DNA from 4 places in the Bradyrhizobium sp. T-12 genome. Region 4 is predicted to be linked to each of the others. Evidence: predicted binding sites of a transcription regulator. Region 4 holds the regulator's gene; each other region holds the start of a gene.

Region 1 (2,197 bases), 990 kb from region 4:
CGCTGCGCGATGCGACGTCGCCGATGGTCTTGAGGCCGGCGCGGCGCAAGCCGGTGGTGATGGCCTCGTCCGCACCGAGCGCGGACACCGGAAACCGCTCGATCGCCGCCGCCTCGTTGCCATCGGCAACGATGCTGCCAGATGCCTGCCGCGTCAGCGTACGCGCGCAGATCGACGTGCCGGCGATCGCCGCACCGACGGCAAAGCCCTGGCGGGCGAGCGCGCGGACCAGCGTCTTGAGCAGCGCAGCCTCGCCGCCGAACAGATGTGCGCAGCCGGTGATATCGAGGAACAGCCCATGCGGCGGATCGAGCGCCACCAGCGGCGTGAAGCGATCGCACCAATCGGCGATGTCGCTGAGCGTCTTCGCATCGGCCACGACATCGGCGTCGAATACACGCAAATCCGGACACATCGCCCGCGCATTCGCCAGCGGCTGGCCGATATACAGGCCGAGGCGCTCGGCGGCCTCGTCCAGCGCATGGATCACCAGCGCATTGTTGTCCTTGATGACGACGATGCCGGGTTCATCCTGCGCGCCGCCGCTCACCTGCAAGAACCGCTGGATCCGGTCGATGGGCAGGCGCGGCAGCCACAAGCTGAGAATACGCCTTCGGCTCACTGAACTGGCACTCATCACAATTCCATTCCATGATCCACCGGCCGCAGGGGCCATGACGATTGCGCAAGAGCTCGGCATCGAAGCGCGGCGCGCCCCAGGCACTCCACACAGCTCCCGGCGGCGAATGTGCCGCGCGCAACATCCACCTGGTCTCTGCGGTCGAGGGCAGCGGCTGCGCCGCCATGCGCAGCAAGAGACCGGTGACGCCGGAGCCTTGCGCGGCCAGCGTCAGCTTGCGGCTCGCCACGAGATCGAACTGCCTGGTCTCCCCCCAGAGCTCGAGCACGACGGCCCCCAGCGCGTCGCAGGCAAGCGCATCGGCCGAGGTTCGCAGCGCGCTCTCGACATCGGCGGCGCGCACCGTCACCACGCGGCGCGGGTCGAGGCCGAGCTCTTTGAGCCCGCTCATCGACAGCGCGCCGGCTTCCAGTTCCGAAAAATCCTGCCGCACCCACAACAGCGGCCGCTGCGCGCTCACGCGTCCCGCAAGACCCATGACGAATCCTGTGGCGGTCGTACCCTGCCGCCCCTCGCAAAACACCTCATGGATCGCCGCGCGCGCGAGCCCGCCCTTCAGCACGGCATCGACCTCGTTATGGCCGAGCGCGACCCGATCGTGCTGGTGCACGATCTCCGCGGTCTCGATGCGTTCGATCTGGCCGCGCAAGGTCGCAAGCGCGCTTAGACGTGCGCCGCTCATGCTCGCCGCTCCTTCAGAGGTGATTGCCGGTGGCTCTCGAAGAGAACCAATGGCTGGCTCATTTGTTCATGATATGTTCTAATATAAAGCTAACGGCGCGCGGAGAGTCAATCGAATTGGCGCGCTTGCGGATTCATCAGTGGAATCAACGGGATTCAAACATGGACGTACAACGCAAGCTGGAAATCCTGGCCGACGCCGCCAAGTACGACGCGTCCTGTGCCTCCAGCGGTACTGAAAAGCGGGATTCCAGCGACCGCAAGGGCATGGGCTCGACCGCGCCCGGCATGGGCATCTGCCATTCCTACGCACCGGACGGACGCTGCATCTCCCTGCTCAAGGTGCTGCTGACCAACGCCTGCAATTACGATTGCCTCTATTGCGTCAACCGCGCCTCCTCGAACGTGCCGCGCGCCCGCTTCACCATCGAGGAAGTGGTCAAGCTGACGCTCGACTTCTACCGGCGCAATTACATCGAGGGCCTGTTCCTTTCCTCCGGCATCATCCGCAGCCCCGATTACACCATGGAGCAGGTGGTCAGCGTCGCGCGAAGACTGCGCGAGGAGCATCACTTCCGCGGCTACATTCATCTCAAGACCATTCCCGAGGCCGATGACGCATTGATCGCGGAGGCCGGCAAATATGCCGACCGCCTCTCCATCAATATCGAGATGCCCGAGGAGACCAGCCTGCAGCAATTCGCGCCCGAGAAGGACGTGCGCGCGATCCGCCGCACCATGGGCCGGCTGCGGCTGAAGCTGGACGAAGCCGAGGACGACCGCAAAGCAAAGACGAAGGCGAGGCCGCAGCGCTTCGCGCCGGCGGGCCAGAGCACGCAGATGATCGTCGGCGCCGACAGCGCCTCCGATCACACC
Region 2 (2,197 bases), 1.5 Mb from region 4:
GGACTCGCCCCTCAAGCCGTGGTTCGACAGCCTGCGCAGCCACCTCGGTCCGTGCTGCTCGGACGCCGACGGTTTTGCCGTCGCCGATCCCGACTGGGAGTCGCACAACGGGCACTATCGCGTGCGGCTCGACGGGGAGTGGGTCGAGGTGCCCGATGAAGCCGTCATCACCGAGCCGAACCGCGCCGGCCGCACCATGGTGTGGCCGGTGAAGACGGCTTTCGGAGTCTCGATCCGCTGCTTCATGCCGGGCAGCATGATCTGAGACAGGTCAGCATCAACGCGTGCTGGATTTGCGCTTCGACGATTTCCTGGCTGTCTTCTTCGTCGTCCGCTTCCTGGTCGTCTTCTTCTTGGACGTCTTCTTGCTGGCCTTCTTCGGGACCTTCTTGCCCTTCTTGCGCGCCTTCGACAGCCCGATCGCGATCGCCTGCTTGCGACTCTTCACGCGTCCGCCACGGCCTTTGCGGCCGCTCTTGGCCGTGCCCTTCTTGTAGCGGCGCATCTCGCTTTCGACATCGCTGCCGGAGCTGCGTGAGTAGCGGCGCTTCTTTGCCTTGCGTGCCATGCATGTTCTCCCTTGGCCGGAAGAACCGTTCGACACGGGCATGGTTCCGAAGAGCGCGCAACCTTCCAGGCGAAAGCCTAGAAGGAATTCGCCAGCTCGATCTCCGCTTCCAGCACCTGGATGCGCCGTGCGGCCTCGGTGGAGGACAGGTCGCGCGCATATTGTGCGGGCTGATAGGCCTCTTCGCTCAGCCGTTTCAGCCGCAGCGATTGCGCCCGCGTCATCTGCTGGGCAAGAAAGATCCTGGCGTCGTATTTACCTTGAACCTGCATCTGGCATCTCCGTCCTGAATTCGTGGCTTGACTATATGTTCTTATTTTGTTCTAACAAGCCATGGACAACAGAATTAATGAAATTCGACGTAAAATCAGTGCCTTGAGGCTGGAGATGGCCGACGTCGAGGCGTCCGTGCGCGCTTCCGTCAACGGCGATCGCGATTGCACCGAACAGGCCCTGGCGCAGATGGATCTGCGCCGAAAGGTCAATTTGCTGATCGGGAAATGGAATGCCGCCGGCGGTCCCGATGTCCTGCCTGACGTCCGAGACCGCGTGCGCCTTCGTCTCGTGAAGACAGCCGGTATTCCCCAGCGCGCGAGCAGAGGGCGATGAAATCTTTGAGGGGGGCGCCGTGGATGAGGACCCGGACAGTTACCGGATCTTGAGGTTGCGCGCCGAGATTCTCGAACTGGGCTCTGCCATCCGGCAGTTGCAGCGCGCGGGTCTTGATGATGCTGCGGCCCAACTTCTGATCGGACGCAAACGGGCGCAGCTCGATCATCTCGTGAAGACGAATGCTGAGGGGCGCGGGCTCAATCTCGGAACGCGCCGGCCGCCATGAGCTGACGCCTGACCATTTGGTGTTTGATTGCAGACTGAGACCAAGAAAAAGGCCCCGCGTCGCCGCGGGGCTTTTGATGTCGTGCCGGCCTGGGCTCACTTGGTGTTGGTCATGCCCTTGCTGGTCTTGTTCGTCATGGTGCCGCCCTGGTCGGAGCCGGGGCCCGAACCGCCCTGGCCGGAGGGATCGGCGCCCTTGGACGCCTTGGTGTTGGCGCCGGTGGTCTGCGACGACGACATCGACGATCCATGTTTCGCCTTGTGCGACTTGGCCTGTGCTGCGAGCGGCGCGGCGGCGAGACCGGTCGCCAGCATTGCGGTGAGAACGAGCTTGGTCGTTGTCATGCGAGGGAACTCCCTGGGTTAAATTGACGCAGGCAGCCAACCGCCGTTGAGCGCAGGAGTTCCCCGCAAAGCCTTCGGGCGCTTAGCGCACGCTTCAAGATTGCTTGTCCTCGGCGAGGATGAACACGACGCCGGTAAGTGTCGCGCCGATGGCGAAAGTCGTCACCAATGTGAGAGCGAAGATGATCGCGGCTTGGTTTCCGCCGTGACTGAGCAGGCCGGCGACGGCCGGATTGCAGAGGATCAGCGCGAGACTGAAGGCGAGGCCGAGGGCTGCGCCCATCAAGGTATGCGTCATCAGCCTGATGAGGCCGGTCGCAGAGATCAAGTCCGACGACTTTTTTGCGCGCATGGGAACAGCATCCCAATTTGGCATGCAACGCGGGCGATAATTCGCTGGTTCCATTTGAATGAAGGAATTGTCATCAACGGCTTCATCCGACGTTC
Region 3 (2,197 bases), 2.8 Mb from region 4:
GGCGCGCAGCGGCCGGTGGTGCCGAAGGTGCCGTTGCGGGTGGCGCGGCCGGCGCGGCCGGCGATCTGCGCGAATTCGGACGGCGTCAGGCGGCGGAACTGATAGCCGTCGAACTTGCGGTCGGAGGCAAAGGCGACGTGATCGACGTCGAGATTGAGGCCCATGCCGACGGCGTCGGTGGCGACGAGATAATCGACGTCGCCGTTCTGGAACATCTCGACCTGCGCATTGCGCGTGCGCGGGCTCAGCGAGCCCAATACGACAGCAGCGCCGCCGTGCTGGCGGCGGATCAGCTCGGCGATGGCATAGACTTCATCGGCCGAGAACGCGACGATGGCGGTGCGGCGCGGCTGGCGCGTGATCTTGCGATCACCGGCAAATTCCAGCTGCGACAGGCGCGGCCGCGTGATCATGGAGACGCCCGGCAACAGGCGCTCGATGATCGGGCGCATCGTCGCCGCACCCAGCAGCAGCGTCTCGTCGCGGCCGCGGCGGTTGAGGATGCGATCGGTGAAGACGTGGCCGCGTTCGAGATCGCTCGCGATCTGCACCTCGTCGACGGCGAGGAAGGAGACATCGAGGTCGCGCGGCATCGCCTCGACGGTCGAGACCCAATAGCGCGGGCTCTTCGGCTTGATCTTCTCTTCGCCCGTGACGAGCGCGACGGCCTCGCTGCCGACCCTTGCGGCGATCTTGTTGTAGACCTCGCGCGCGAGCAGGCGCAGCGGCAGGCCGATCATCCCGGACGGATGCGCGAGCATCCGCTCGATCGCGAGATGGGTCTTGCCGGTGTTGGTCGGCCCGAGCACCGCGGTGACGCCGGCGCCAGGCACACGATCGGACGCGGCGCTATGGGACGCGAAGGGGGAGGAGGAAAAGGGCATCTGAGGGATTAGGTAGTGGCGATTTGGGCGAATGTCAGTGCTGGATTGGGGCGGTCGGGTGCATGGCGCTATCCGCACCCGTCGCTGTCATGCCCCCGGTCCTGGTGCGCCATTGCGCACTGGCCGGGCGACGACACCGTGTGTGTGGGAGCTGCTCCCCAAACCTCCCGCAACTGTCTCACTTTGCGACGCTTTTCCTGCCCGTCTTAAGCTTCGGAACGACTCTAGAACGAATCGCGGCCGAATCGCTGACTCCAGATTGAGTCCCGTTCCGTTCACGCAACATGTCGCGGGAGTCTTATCGGCCGCAACTAGATGGAGTTTTAGGCCGCCGCACAAGCGGCGTTTGGAGGGCAGAAAGCCTTAAGTTGGGGACGGCGCGGAGTCGAATCAGAATCGGGGAGGAGTCAAATGGATTCCCGGACCGCACCCCTCCCAACTCATTTTCGCGAAAACAACCCCATGCACAGTAGAAGGGCCATTGAAATTGCTGGAACTTTTGTGAGCCAAAAATTCCGCTCGTCATTCCGGGGCGCGACGCAGTCGCGAACCCGGAATCCGTCGTGAGACAGTCTCCGCGGCCCGATGGATTCCGGGTTCGCGCCAAGGGGCGCACCCCGGAATGACGGCGGAGGGAGGACGCGCTGCGAGCCGACCCTCCCCCCAGGGGAGGGTTAACGGTAGTCCTACTGCGTCTTCGCCACCCGCGGCGGCTGGGCTGTGGTGATGAAGCTGGTCGCTTCCAGCATGGCGGGCCCGAGCGGCGTCGGCACTTTCAGCCAGAACGGGACCAGGATGCGGGTGCCCGCCACAGGGGCGAAGGCGATCTCGATGTTGCGCTGGGCGGCGAGGTATTTGATCACGGGGCGGTCGGGGATGTAGCCCGCGACCGGCACGAAATACAGCGAGCAGACCACGACCGGGCCGTGATAGCCCTTTTCCGCCTTCACGGTCTCCATGCGCTTGAAATCGAGCTTGAGGTCGTAGCGCATGCGGCCGTCGAACACGGGCGCCGAGTTGTGGCAGGCCTCCGGCGAGACGGGGTCGCCATTGCCGGGCACGCGCAGCAGCGAGGCCGTCATGGGGTCCCAGACGCCGCGGCGATGGGCGTCGGTGACGACGATGCGGTCGGGATCGACCGGCGGCTCCGGGAGGATGGCAAAATCCTTCACATTGCCCTTGTCGAGCGTGATGCGGATTTCTTCGGTCTTCTTCGAGGTGGTGGTGGAGGCCTGGTAGCCGGTCGCAACCAGCGCGCCATTGACGACGCGGCCCTGGCTGGCGCCGGTGCCGGAGCCGCCGGTGAAGGATTT
Region 4 (2,197 bases):
GGCGCCGAGACCGTCGACCTCGGCGTCGCCGCCGACACGCTGGAGGCCACCACATCAGGCATCCGCCGCGCCCGCGAGAGCGGTGCCGATATCCTGATCACGACCGGCGGCGCGTCGGTCGGCGACCACGACCTGGTCCAGCAGGCACTCAGGGACGAAGGCATCGCGATGGCGTTCTGGAAGATCGCCATGCGGCCGGGCAAGCCGATGATGCACGGGCGGCTCGGCGCCATGCGCGTGATCGGCCTGCCCGGCAATCCCGTGTCGTCCTATGTGTGCGCCTTCCTGTTCATGGTGCCGCTGATTCGCGCCTTGTCGGGCCGCTCGGTGATTCATCATCGTCGCGAACGCGCCGTGCTCGCCTGCGATCTCGGTGCCAACGACCAGCGCGAGGATTACTTGCGCGCGCGCCTCGAGCTGCGCGACGACGGCACGCCGGTCGCGCTTCCCGTCAGCCATCAGGATTCCTCTCTGCTTGCGAATCTTGCTGCGGCACAGGTACTTCTCGTGCGCCCACCGTTCGCACCCAAGGCCGAGGCCGGCAGCCCCTGCGAGGTGCTGCGGCTCCCCGTCTGAGTGCACGGCCACACGCATTCCGCGAACCGCGCTTCGTTCACGGTAAATTAAGCAGTTGCGGAACATGTATCGAACATATAGTGTCCGTTCATGATTTGTTTCGAGGATGTAGCGGCTTATCGCTGAACTCATCGTCTCGGAATCGAACGACATCAACCGGGGGACTTTGGTCGAGATGTTAACGCGCAAACAATACGAGCTTCTGCGGTTCATCAGCGAGCGTTTGAAGGAAAGCGGCGTGCCGCCCTCCTTCGACGAGATGAAGGATGCGCTCGACCTGCGCTCGAAGTCGGGCATCCACCGCCTGATCACCGCGCTCGAGGAGCGCGGCTTCATTCGCCGGCTGCCCAACCGCGCCCGCGCCATCGAAGTGATCAAGCTGCCGGAGCTCCAGGCTGCCGCCGGCGCCCGGCGCGGCTTCACGCCAAGCGTCATCGAGGGCAATCTCGGCAAGATCCGCGCGAGCTCCAGCCCGCCCGTGGACGAGGGCGAGCGGCCCGTTGCGGTGCCCGTGATGGGCCGGATCGCGGCCGGCACGCCGATCGAGGCATTGCAGACCCGCAGCCACACCATCAGCGTGCCGCCCGACATGCTCGGCTCGGGCGAGCATTACGCTCTCGAGGTGCGCGGTGATTCCATGGTCGAGGCCGGTATCCTGGACGGCGACATGGCGCTGATCCAGCGCAACGAGAGCGCCGACACCGGCGACATCGTGGTGGCGCTGATCGACGACGAGGAGGCTACGCTCAAGCGCTTCCGCCGCCGCGGCGCGTCGATCGCGCTCGAGCCTGCCAATGCCGCCTATGAGGTGCGTATCCTGCCGCCGAACCGGGTGAAGATTCAGGGCAAGCTGATTGGGCTTTACCGGAAGTACTGAGTCCGGAAGGACTCAGTCCGAAAGTAGTTTTGGCGCCTGCGTGCGCCTTCGGTCGGCGTCGCCGATCTGAGATTGGAGCGGATGAATGTCCGCTCCGGCTGGATGATCATTCTGGTTCTGCACAGATTATCCGGCCCCTCCTCCACGGCCATCTTCGGCGGACCGCAGCAACATCGCGTCACGGCGTTTCGCGTTCGGAAGACCAGATCGTTTGGGCAGCGGTCGGGGCACGGGGCCGTTGCCGCGCCATCGCATTGCCATGTCCGCAACACCCAATTGCGCAGCGCCGCGATCGCGCCGGCAATGCGAAGTGTCGTGACAGGCGCCGGCGTAATGCACCGCAGCCAGCTTTGTTCCTGGCGAATTCGGGAAAGTTAAAGTGATCGCGGGGTGCGGATCCCAGCCGCAGATTTGCCTACAACCAAGCACAACGTTGGTGTTTAAACTCTGACAGAGGCCTGTGCCTCCGAGAGGCGCGGGTCGCTATCTTCACATGAGGAGCACCCGATGTGTGACTATAGCCTGCATGCCGTCGCGACGCGCCCCGCAGAAGTCGGCGAGACCATCGTCACGACAACCTTCCGCGGCACCTCGACGCGCGGCTTCGCCTCCGAAGCCGACCTCTCCGTTGCGGTCTGCCTGCTGCCGGGAACGGAGCTCGCCTTCGCAGACAACGTCCGTTACGACAACCGCTGGATCTGGACGCGCACCGTCAACTCCCGCGTCGGCAAGTTCGGCAAGATC

Evidence for each region. The regulator LexA, encoded in region 4, represses DNA repair genes until DNA is damaged. The targets are predictions, from matches to a motif close to TGTTCNNNNTGTGTTCNG.
Region 1: the regulator LexA is predicted to act here: its motif matches at 1,386-1,403, upstream of AC0WRY_RS11575 (putative DNA modification/repair radical SAM protein).
Region 2: the regulator LexA is predicted to act here: its motif matches at 877-894, upstream of AC0WRY_RS09225 (DUF3072 domain-containing protein).
Region 3: the regulator LexA is predicted to act here: its motif matches at 1,099-1,116, upstream of AC0WRY_RS03275 (helicase-related protein).

What each region holds. Positions count from the first base shown of each region.
Region 1 is NZ_CM177756.1:2,457,507-2,459,703, reverse strand. Features, by position in the region: gene AC0WRY_RS11585 (Y-family DNA polymerase) at 1-637, opposite strand, end outside; gene AC0WRY_RS11580 (ImuA family protein) at 528-1,322, opposite strand; gene AC0WRY_RS11575 (putative DNA modification/repair radical SAM protein) at 1,484-2,197, shown strand, end outside.
Region 2 is NZ_CM177756.1:1,934,849-1,937,045, forward strand. Features, by position in the region: gene AC0WRY_RS09215 (hypothetical protein) at 1-265, shown strand, start outside; gene AC0WRY_RS09220 (DUF6496 domain-containing protein) at 278-568, opposite strand; gene AC0WRY_RS09225 (DUF3072 domain-containing protein) at 646-840, opposite strand; gene AC0WRY_RS09230 (hypothetical protein) at 956-1,177, shown strand; gene AC0WRY_RS09235 (hypothetical protein) at 1,197-1,406, shown strand; gene AC0WRY_RS09240 (hypothetical protein) at 1,502-1,750, opposite strand; gene AC0WRY_RS09245 (hypothetical protein) at 1,845-2,102, opposite strand.
Region 3 is NZ_CM177756.1:683,055-685,251, reverse strand. Features, by position in the region: gene AC0WRY_RS03275 (helicase-related protein) at 1-884, opposite strand, end outside; gene AC0WRY_RS03270 (DUF3108 domain-containing protein) at 1,571-2,197, opposite strand, start outside.
Region 4 is NZ_CM177756.1:3,445,434-3,447,630, reverse strand. Features, by position in the region: gene AC0WRY_RS16155 (molybdopterin molybdotransferase MoeA) at 1-576, shown strand, start outside; gene lexA (transcriptional repressor LexA) at 752-1,453, shown strand; gene AC0WRY_RS16145 (hypothetical protein) at 1,961-2,197, shown strand, end outside.